DNA from 3 places in the Pararhizobium sp. LjRoot235 genome. Region 1 is predicted to be linked to each of the others. Evidence: riboswitches for the same ligand, from Rfam matches in the RefSeq annotation. Region 1 holds a riboswitch; each other region holds the start of a gene.
What was found. A riboswitch is a leader RNA that binds a small molecule or an ion and turns the genes downstream of it on or off. The one in region 1 is predicted to bind cobalamin.

Region 1 (3,271 bases):
CGCCAATATGGGCTTCGCCACCCGCGCCAACGTTCCCGTTGTGCTTGTCGGCGATATCGACCGCGGTGGTGTCATTGCATCGCTGGTCGGCACCCACACGATCCTGTCAGATGAAGACCGGCGGATGATCAGTGGCTATATCATCAACAAGTTCCGAGGCGACGTTTCGCTTTTCGACGATGGGATCAAAGCTGTCCAGGGCTTCACCGGTTGGCCGTGTTTCGGCGTCGTGCCGTGGCTGAAAAGTGCAGGCCGGCTGCCTGCCGAGGATTCCGTCGTCCTGGAAAGGCTGGCGCGAGGTGGCGGCAAGGCGCTGAAGGTTGCCGTCCCCGTGCTCTCGCGCATCGCTAATTTCGACGATCTCGACCCACTGGCCGCTGAACCGGAGGTCGATCTGGTCTTCGTCCGCGCTGGAGAACGCATTCCGGCCGATGCCGGTTTGGTGGTCATCCCGGGCTCGAAGGCGACGATCGCCGATCTCTCCGATTTTCGCGCTCAAGGATGGGACCGTGACCTTCAGGCGCATGTGCGGCGCGGCGGCCGCGTCATCGGCATCTGCGGCGGCTACCAGATGCTCGGCGACCGCGTGACCGACCCGCACGGCATCGAGGGAAATGTGGGCGAGATCGAGGGCCTGGGCCTTCTTTCCGTCGAAACAGAAATGGCGCCGGAAAAGACGGTGCGCAACAGCCAGGCCCGTTCGGCCATCTATGATGTGGCTCTGGGGGGCTACGAAATCCATTTGGGCCGGACGACCGGATCGGACTGCGCTCGTCCTGCCGTGATCATCGACGGCCGGGCGGACGGTGCCGTCTCGGCGGACGGCCAGGTCAGCGGCACCTATCTGCATGGGCTCTTCACCAGCGACGCCTATCGCGCTGCGCTTCTCAAAAGTTTCGGCATCGAAGGCGGCGGCGAAAACTATCGTCAGTCCGTTGATCGGGCGCTCGATGATGTCGCAATCGAACTGGAAGCCGTTCTCGACCCGCGATGGCTCGATTCTCTGATGCCGTGACGTTTTCGTGGCGGCCGGTGTTTCAATTGACAGGGTTCAACCGAGCGCCTAATCATCAGCCATTGGATGGTTCCCGGAGCGGCGTTCCGGTTCGGGAGTAAATGGGAATGTGAAGGAATGGACCCAAGCCGGGCATTCTTATCGCAGCCGACCCCGCGACTGTAGAACGGTCAGGGTTCGCCATCCGGGAAAGCCGGTATTCGGACAGGCCGCGCGGTGCGTCCTGCGGAATGGCCGGTCCAACCGGAGAAGCCACTGGAGTGGCATCATGATCAGCCGGGGCCGGACGCCTCTATTTCTACGAATCGTCCACCTCTTCGTGATGCCCGTCGATTGCGGTCACGCAATCTGGCGCGAAAACTTCGGGAAGGCGAGGCGGACCCGTTCGGGCCTTGAAAAGGTCCGTGACGCCGTGAGCCAGGAGACCTGCCATCCTTAAGGGCATCGTGCCCGATCCAGGGAGAGACGCTCCCGATGCCAGCACGGAGGTTGTCATGGCTTTTTCGTTCCGTTTCCCCAGCGGCCATTCTTGCGTTTCTCGCCTCAGCGCCTGCGTATTTCCCGGCGAACATTAAGGCTGGGATCGTTCCATGACATCGACGACAGCGGGACCTGTGCTGGTCCTTGGCGGCGCCCGTTCAGGAAAATCCTCCTTCGCCGAAAAAATCGCGATAGCGTCGGGTCTCGGCATGCATTACGTCGCGACCGGAAGGGCCTGGGACGGCGAGATGCAGGCAAGGATTGACGAGCATCGCGACCGGCGGGGGCCGGATTGGCAGACGCATGAGGAGCCTCTTGAACTCGCCGCCTGTCTAAAAGCGATCGACGCGCCCGACCGTGTCATCCTGATCGATTGCCTGACCCTCTGGGTCACCAATCTCATGATGGAAGACCGCAATATGGCGGCGGAATTTCAGAACCTGGGCGCATGGCTGCCGCAGGCGCGGGCGCGGCTGGTGTTCGTTTCGAACGAGGTCGGGCTCGGCATCGTGCCGGAAAACCGCATGGCGCGCGACTTTCGCGATCATGCCGGCCGGTTGCACCAGTTCATTGCGGAGAAATCCGCGGAAGTCTATTTTATCGCGGCCGGATTGCCGCTGAAAATGAAGGGTTAATCCATGACTACAGCGAAAGCCGCCCACGGCAAGATCCCGGCAACCGTCATCACCGGCTTCCTTGGCGCCGGCAAGACGACGATGATCCGCAACATTCTGGAGAATGCCAACGGCCGGCGTATCGCGCTGATCATCAACGAGTTCGGCGACCTCGGTGTCGATGGCGACGTGCTGAAGGGCTGCGGCGCCGAAGCTTGCAGCGAGGACGACATCATCGAACTGACCAATGGCTGCATCTGCTGCACCGTCGCCGACGATTTTATTCCGACCATGACGAAGCTGCTCGACCGGGAAAACCGCCCGGATCATATCGTCATCGAGACGTCCGGTCTTGCGCTGCCGCAGCCGCTGATCGCCGCCTTCAACTGGCCGGATATCCGCAGCGAAGTCACCGTCGATGGCGTCATTACCGTCGTCGACAGTGCTGCGGTTGCCGCCGGCCGGTTTGCCGATGACCACGACAAGGTCGATGCCCTGCGCGTCGAGGACGACAATCTCGATCACGAAAGCCCGATCGAGGAGCTGTTCGAAGACCAACTCACAGCCGCCGACCTCATCGTTCTCAACAAGACCGATCTGCTCGATTCGACCGGCCTCGCCTTCGTCCGCAACGAGGTTGCCGCCCGCACCAGCCGTAAGCCGACCATGATCGAGGCGAAGAACGGCGAGGTCCCGGCCGCCGTGCTCCTTGGTCTCGGCGTCGGCACCGAAAGCGACATCGCCAACCGCAAGTCCCATCATGAGATGGAGCATGAGGCGGGCGAGGAGCACGATCACGACGAGTTCGACAGCTTCGTCGTCGAACTCGGTCAGATCGCCAATCCGGCCGGCTTCGTCGAAAAACTGAAGACCGTCATCGCGGAACACGACGTCCTGCGCGTCAAGGGCTTCGCCGACGTGCCCGGCAAGCCGATGCGCCTCCTGATCCAGGCCGTCGGCGCTCGCATCGACCAGTATTTCGACCGCGCCTGGGCGCCGGGCGAGACCCGTGGCACCCGCCTCGTCGTCATCGGCCTGCACGATATGGATGAGACGGCCATGCGCGCCGCGATTGCAGCGGCGGTTTAGAGAATGGTGATTGCGGCATACCCCCCTCTGTCCTGTCGGACATCTCCCCCTCAAGGGGGGAGATTGGCTGGGG
Region 2 (3,271 bases), on a different contig from region 1:
ATCCCGACGACGGCGGTTCTGGCGCTGGAGGATCACGGCGAGATCGCCGGCACGGCCTCGTCGCTGATGGGAACGTTGCATTTCGTCACGGCCGCTGTTGCCATGATGGTTGCGTCGGTTTTCTTCGATGGCACCGCGGTGCCGATGGCGATGGGGATAGCGCTGTGCGCAGTTGGCGCCCTGTTGCTGACGCAGGCGACGATCGGTCGCCGCCATGCGGTGAGTGCTGCGGCCGAATAACCGCGGATCATCGATCGCATGGATTGCCAGAGGCCAAGGCGATGTTCCGGGCCTTTTTTTTGCGGGTGAGCCGGTTACGGCGCGGTCATCCGCCGAAGCTGGAAAAATCCGGCCCGAGCGTTATCTCGCTTGCGGGAATGAATGAGTGGACCGGAAACCGAGGGCGACACATGACTGGCCAGCTGAACATATGGCAGGGGATCCAGATCCCCGATCTCGACGGAAAAGCAGTCCTGATCACCGGTGCCTCGACGGGGATCGGCGCCGCGCTGGCGCTGGCGTTTTCTGCCCAGGGCGCTAGCGTCGCGATCCACTACAATGAGAGCCGCCAGGCTGCGACTCAACTGCTGGCGGAGGTCGCGGGTGCGGGCGGCACGGCGGTGCTGGTCCAGGGCGACGTATCCACGGATGGGGTGACCGAACGGGTGGTCGAGGAGGCCGCCAGTCAATTCGGTCGGCTTGATGGGCTGATCAACAATGCCGGTGGCATGCTCGGTCGCGTTGCGACCGCCGAAATGAGCGACGCGCACTACCAGCGCGTGATGGATCTCAATGCCCGTTCGGTGCTTGCCGCGACGCGGGCCGCACATCCCTGGCTGCGCAAACAGGGCGGCTTCATCATCAACACGACGTCGATCGCTGCCCGCAATGGTGGCGGCAATGGGGCGATCCTCTACGCGGCAGCCAAAGGCTTCGTGTCGACCATCACCCGCGGCCACGCCAAGGAATTTGTTGGCGACGGTATCCGCGTCAACGCTGTTGCGCCCGGCATCATCGCGACGCCGTTCCACGAACGCTACACCAGCCCTGAAATGCTCGATGCGCAACGGCGCACCGTGCCGATGGGCCGGGTCGGCACCCCGGAGGATTGCGTCGGCGCCTATCTCTTTCTGGCATCACCCAGTCTGTCCGGCTACATTACCGGCCAGATTATCGAGGTCAACGGCGGCCAGTTGATGCCTTAACCGCACGCCCGTGCTTAAACACTGGTCGATCACTCGGTTGACAGCGACACCGGCCACCTTGACGTGGCGGCCATGCTCGGCCTAAATCACCGCCGACGGTTCCCCGATGGATGACTTCGAGGGGATTAATAGGGAACACGGTGCGGAAGACCCAACAGGGACCAAGACTGTGGCTGCCCCCGCAACTGTAAGCGGATTGCCGATCGTCCTTGTGGCGCCTTTTCAGGCGCCATGCCACTGCGAGCCTCTGGCTTCGCGGGAAGGCAGGCGAAAGACACATATCCGCGAGCCAGGAGACCTGCCGTCGAAAGCAAGATCCACTCACCCGGGCGGGGTTGCCCGGAAAGGAACCGTCATGATCGATTTCGACCGCCCTGCCGGGCGCTTTGTCGCCTTTTCCCGTATTCTCGCGCCGATTTCCGCAGCCGCGGTTGTGTTGGGGAGCCTCTGCACACTGGCCGCGGCTGCACCGACGCGCTATCCCCTGGAAATTTCAAATTGCGGCCAGACCGTAAGCTTCGACAAGCCGCCGCAGAGGATTGTTTCGATCGGCCAGGGCATGACCGAAGTCCTGTTCTCGCTCGGCCTGGCCGGCAAGATTGGCGGGACCGCCGTCTGGGTCGGTCCGGTGCTGAAAGAGTATGAGGCCCAAAACCGGAAGATCAAGCGCCTCGCCGACAACGACCCGAGCTTCGAATCCGTCGTCGGCGAGGCGCCGGATCTCGTCGCCGCCGAATTCGAATGGCATGTCGGCGCGCAAGGATCGGTTGGCAAGCGTGAGCAGTTTTCAGGCCTCGGCATCAACACCTATGTCTCGCCGGCCGACTGCGTCGCCAAGGTCAATACCGATGGCGGCGATGGTCGGCGCAAAGAACTCTTCACGATGGACCTGATCTACCAGGAAATCCGCGAGCTCTCGCAAATCTTCGACATAAAGGATCGCGGCGATGCACTGATCGCAGACCTGAAAAAGCGGGAATCCGACGCCGCTGCTTTGGTCCTTGGCGCCAGGCTCAGCGACATCCCGGTCGTCTTCTGGTTTTCCAGCAAGGAAGTGGAGGGGGATGCCTTCATTGCCGGCAAGAACAGCGCTCCGGCCTATATCCTGAAGGCGCTCGGTGCCAGGAATGTCGTGACGACCGAGGAGGAATGGCCGCTGATCGGCTGGGAAACGATCGCTGCGGCCAATCCCTCCGTCATCGTCATCGCCACCATGGACCGCCGCCGCTATGCGGCTGACGATCCGGCGGTGAAGATCGACTTTCTCGAGAAGGATCCGGTCACCAGCCAGTTGGACGCGGTCAGGAACAAGCGCTTCATCCAGATGGATGCGCAGTCGATGAACCCGACGATCCGCACAATCGACGGCATCGAGACGCTGGCGCAAGGCATCAAGGCGTTCGGATTGTCGCAGTGACACTGGCGGCGATCGAACAACCCGTAACGATCGGCGGCCGGTGGTGGGCGCGCTTGGCGCTTGCCACCCTGACGCTTACAGCACTCGCCTTCATGATCAGCCTTGCCGTCTCGATTGGCGAGATCTCCATCCCGCTCACAACCACCGGCAAGGCCGTGGCCAACCGGATTTTCGGCGCGTCATTCGAACTCAGCCGCATCCATGAAGGCATCGTCTGGGATTATCGGCTGAGCCGCGCCCTGCTTGCCGCGAGTTCCGGGGCAGCGCTTGCACTGTCCGGCGCGATCCTGCAGGCGCTGCTGCGCAATCCGCTGGCCGAACCCTATGTGCTCGGCATCTCCGCCGGCGCTTCGGCCGGTGCGGTTGCGGTGATGATCCTCGGTTTCGGCTACGGCGTCCTGACGCTGTCGGCCGGCGCTTTTCTCGGCGCCGTCCTTGCCTTCGTTCTGGTATCGGCCCTTGCCGCCGGGGCCGGCGGCGGGGCGGACCGGATCATCCTGGCCGGTGTCGCAGGCTCACAGCTTTTCAACGCGCTGACCTCCTACATCGTCACCACGTCGGCCAATGCCGAGCAGGCGCGCGGCGTCATGTTCTGGTTACTCGGCAGCCTTGCCGGCGTGCGCTGGCCTGACGTCTATCTGGCCGCGCC
Region 3 (3,271 bases), 260 kb from region 1:
TGTCTGCGTGCTTCTCGACGAGGAGACGCAAAGAAGCCGCCTGCGCACCCATCTTGAACGCACAGGCGGCTGAGATGGCAAGCCGGTTTCGTTACGCCGATTTCAGGAAGCGGTCGTTGAAAAAGCCCGAGACAAGGCCGAGCACGATCCACGAGGCGAGCGCGGTTGCCAGCGCGGCGACAGCGAATTCGGCGCCGAGAACGGCCGGAACCGGGCTCGAAATATCCGCAGGCTGCGGTGCGCCGTAAACATGCGGCGCGGCGAGCACCGCCAGACCGGCGATTTTCGCAGCGATTTCGTGGCGCAGTGCAAGGAGATAGAGGCCTGCGCCGGAGAGCAGGACCGTCGCCATCCACCATATCTGCCGGTCATGCAGGTCGGCGGCTGGAAAGCCGGGCAATTCCGGTGGCAGGCCGATGGCGGGCAGCATGTGGACCGCCAGCCAACCGCAAGCGCCCCAGAGGACGCCGTTGCGAAGCGTGATGGGATAGCCGATCAGCAGGCTGATGCCGGTCAGCAACAGGCTGAAACCTGTGCCGGTCACGAGATTGGCGAGCAAGGTTCCTGAAAAGCGGCTCATGCCAAACATGATGCCGCCTTCGTCCTCATGCTCGCCCTCATGGGCGTAGGCCGGCGTGATTGGAGAGAATGCCGCAAGTATTTCGCCGATCGTGGTTGTCTGCTTGAGCGACGAGTGCTGTTGCTGCCCGTCTGTGCCGGCGGGCTGTTCCGTCGCGGGCTCCTTGCCCTCATATTCTTCGGCATGAAGGATGATCGGAACGACCCGCGCAGTCTGCGCCACCGTCGTAAAGACACCCGCAATCAGTCCGGCCACCAACGCGGCCAGAAGCGTTTTGACAATCATTTCGATACCCCCAGGTTCAAGCGGAGCGGATGCTCGTCAACGCTCTCTGGCTTGCTATGTTTGAAAACCCCACGGCAAATGCCGCCCGGTACCGCAGCACGGGCGCATGTACCATCGATGCATGGTTTCCATGGAAACCCGCATTCTGTTGCCGGATTGAATGCGAAAAGCGCGCGGCTTCTCACATCAGCCGATCAATGGCAGGGAAAACCGTAGGAGTGGCGAACGTCGTGTGCGGTGTCGTGCAGCACTGCGGAATTCGCGAGACCGGCGCCGAAAACCAGGAATCCGCCGATCAGAAGGGCGAGGATACCGGCGGTGATGCGGTCGTTGAGGGAGAGCGGGATGCTCGAAACTGTAGACGTAGCCATGACAACCTCCGTGATGGCGCGTGGGAAACTTCCCACCAAATGGGCACAATGCCCCTTTATCAACCGGCAGGTTTCCTGGCTCGCGGCGTCAGGTGCTTGGCACCAGTGAACCTGTCTCGCCTTCCCAAGGTGCGGGCCAGGCCCGCCGCCGCAGTGGCTTTTGCCGGATTAACCGGCATGACAAATTCCGACCGCTCTACAGTCGCGGGGTCGGCCGTGATTGAGATGCCCAGCATGGGTCCATCCGTCACGTTCCCATTTACTCCCCGGAAACGTTCGCTTCCAAGGGAACCAATTGATCCGACGATGATTATGATGTCGCCCTGCTCATGTCAATTCGAGGTTACGACGCGCGATGCCGCTTTGCCGTCCCATTTGCCCAAGTTCGCTTGCACATGTATCTTTCCAGGTTAAGCGCAAATTAGACGGTGTACGGCTATTTGTCATGAAATAGCATTGAATGGTTGATTGTATTGCGGATTACATTTCGCGTTTTTGTGAGGCAATATTTCTTTAGGAACCTTGCGGCAGAATGCCGCGCACGTCCGCATGGAAAGAGTCATTCATAGAGAAAACAATGAAGGCGGCGAGGTCCGAACAGGAATTTCAGAATATTCTTCGGAGACTGGAGCTTGCGCTTGACGCCTCCCGGATCGGCGTATGGGAACACGATACGCAGAAGGATGAAGTCGTCTGGGATAAGCAGATGCACCTGCTCTATGGAACCGGCAGGACAAACAAGCGCGTCAAGGCGGCGTTGTGGATCAAGGCGGTCCATCCGGATGACCGGGAGCAGGCCGAGGCGGATTTCAACTATGCCCTCAAGGGCAAAGGCAACTACTCGTCAGAGTACCGCATTGTTCTACCGGACGGTAAAGTTCGCTATCTCCGCTCCAGGGCGCATTGCTTCGAGCAAGACGGAAATATCACCTTCATCGGCGTGGAATGGGACGTGACGGCGGATGTCCTTCTCAATCGGGAACTGCAGCGGCAGAAGGCCATTGCCGAAAAACGCGCAGTTGAGCTCGAGGCGAGCGCCCGCAGGATCGAATACGCGGCCGAACACGACTACCTGACCGGGCTGCCGAACCGTAGGTTCTTCGATCGCAGATTAGGGGAACTTTCAGAGGATGCCGGGCTGGAAAAGCTCGCCATCCTCCATATCGGCCTCGACCGGTTCAAGCAGATCAACGACACGGCGGGGCATTCGGTGGGCGATGATGTGCTGAAATCGACCGCCGGCCGGATTGTCGCCGCTTTACCGAATAGCGCCTTCGTCGCTCGCATAGGCGGCGACGAATTTGCGGCTCTTGTTGCAAACTTCAACTCCGTGGAAGACTTGAAGACGGTTGCCGAACGGCTGGCGCAGCAATTGAAGCAATCGATATGGCACAATGACGAAGTGCTGCGCACCGGTGCCTCGATCGGCCTGGCTTCCGCCACCGGTAGAAATATCGCCAGCCTGCTCGCGGAAGCCGATGTCGCCCTTCATCGCGCCAAGAGACTTGGCCGGGGCAGGGTGGAGGTATTCTCGGCGCACCTCAAGGCGCAGCTCAACAACGAGCGCCGCGTTGCCAAGCAATTTGCGCGCGGACTGGAGAAGGGAGAGTTTGTTCCCTTTTACCAAGCGCAGGTCGATGCGCGGACACGCCGCATCGTCGGCCTGGAGGCTTTGGCGCGGTGGCGCCACCCGAAACGCGGGGTTCTGTTGCCGGGCGAATTCATCGATGTCACGGGAAATCTCGGCATGCTGGATGATCTGGATGCCGCAATCCTGGAGGCGGCGTTGAAGGATCGCCGCGCCTGGATGCGGCAGGGCGTGCGCGTTCCACGGATCGCGGTAAATGTTTCGGCAGCGCGGTTGTCCGATCCGCTTTTGATCGACGAGTTGCAGCAACTGGATGTCGAGCCGGATACGCTGTCATTCGAACTGCTGGAGACGATCTTTCTCGACGAAAGCGAGGAAGGCGTACTTTCCAATGTTGCCGCGCTGAAGAATATGGGCATTGACATCGAGATCGATGATTTCGGCTCG

Region 2: linked by a shared signal. The riboswitch ahead of ACSQ2Z_RS21950 (ABC transporter substrate-binding protein) and the one ahead of cobU (bifunctional adenosylcobinamide kinase/adenosylcobinamide-phosphate guanylyltransferase) in region 1 are both predicted to bind cobalamin.
Region 3: linked by a shared signal. The riboswitch ahead of ACSQ2Z_RS08390 (CbtB domain-containing protein) and the one ahead of cobU (bifunctional adenosylcobinamide kinase/adenosylcobinamide-phosphate guanylyltransferase) in region 1 are both predicted to bind cobalamin.

What each region holds. Positions count from the first base shown of each region.
Region 1 covers NZ_CAXUSP020000001.1:2,016,832-2,020,102, forward strand. Annotated here, with positions in the region: gene ACSQ2Z_RS09600 (cobyric acid synthase) at 1-1,015, shown strand, start outside; cobalamin riboswitch at 1,066-1,463, shown strand; gene cobU (bifunctional adenosylcobinamide kinase/adenosylcobinamide-phosphate guanylyltransferase) at 1,606-2,130, shown strand; gene cobW (cobalamin biosynthesis protein CobW) at 2,134-3,198, shown strand.
Region 2 covers NZ_CAXUSP020000002.1:270,575-273,845, forward strand. Annotated here, with positions in the region: gene ACSQ2Z_RS21940 (multidrug effflux MFS transporter) at 1-240, shown strand, start outside; gene ACSQ2Z_RS21945 (SDR family NAD(P)-dependent oxidoreductase) at 411-1,205, shown strand; cobalamin riboswitch at 1,285-1,525, shown strand; gene ACSQ2Z_RS21950 (ABC transporter substrate-binding protein) at 1,561-2,622, shown strand; gene ACSQ2Z_RS21955 (FecCD family ABC transporter permease) at 2,715-3,271, shown strand, end outside.
Region 3 covers NZ_CAXUSP020000001.1:1,755,344-1,758,614, forward strand. Annotated here, with positions in the region: gene ACSQ2Z_RS08380 ((2Fe-2S)-binding protein) at 1-73, shown strand, start outside; gene ACSQ2Z_RS08385 (CbtA family protein) at 92-865, opposite strand; gene ACSQ2Z_RS08390 (CbtB domain-containing protein) at 1,060-1,236, opposite strand; cobalamin riboswitch at 1,285-1,547, opposite strand; gene ACSQ2Z_RS08395 (bifunctional diguanylate cyclase/phosphodiesterase) at 1,814-3,271, shown strand, end outside.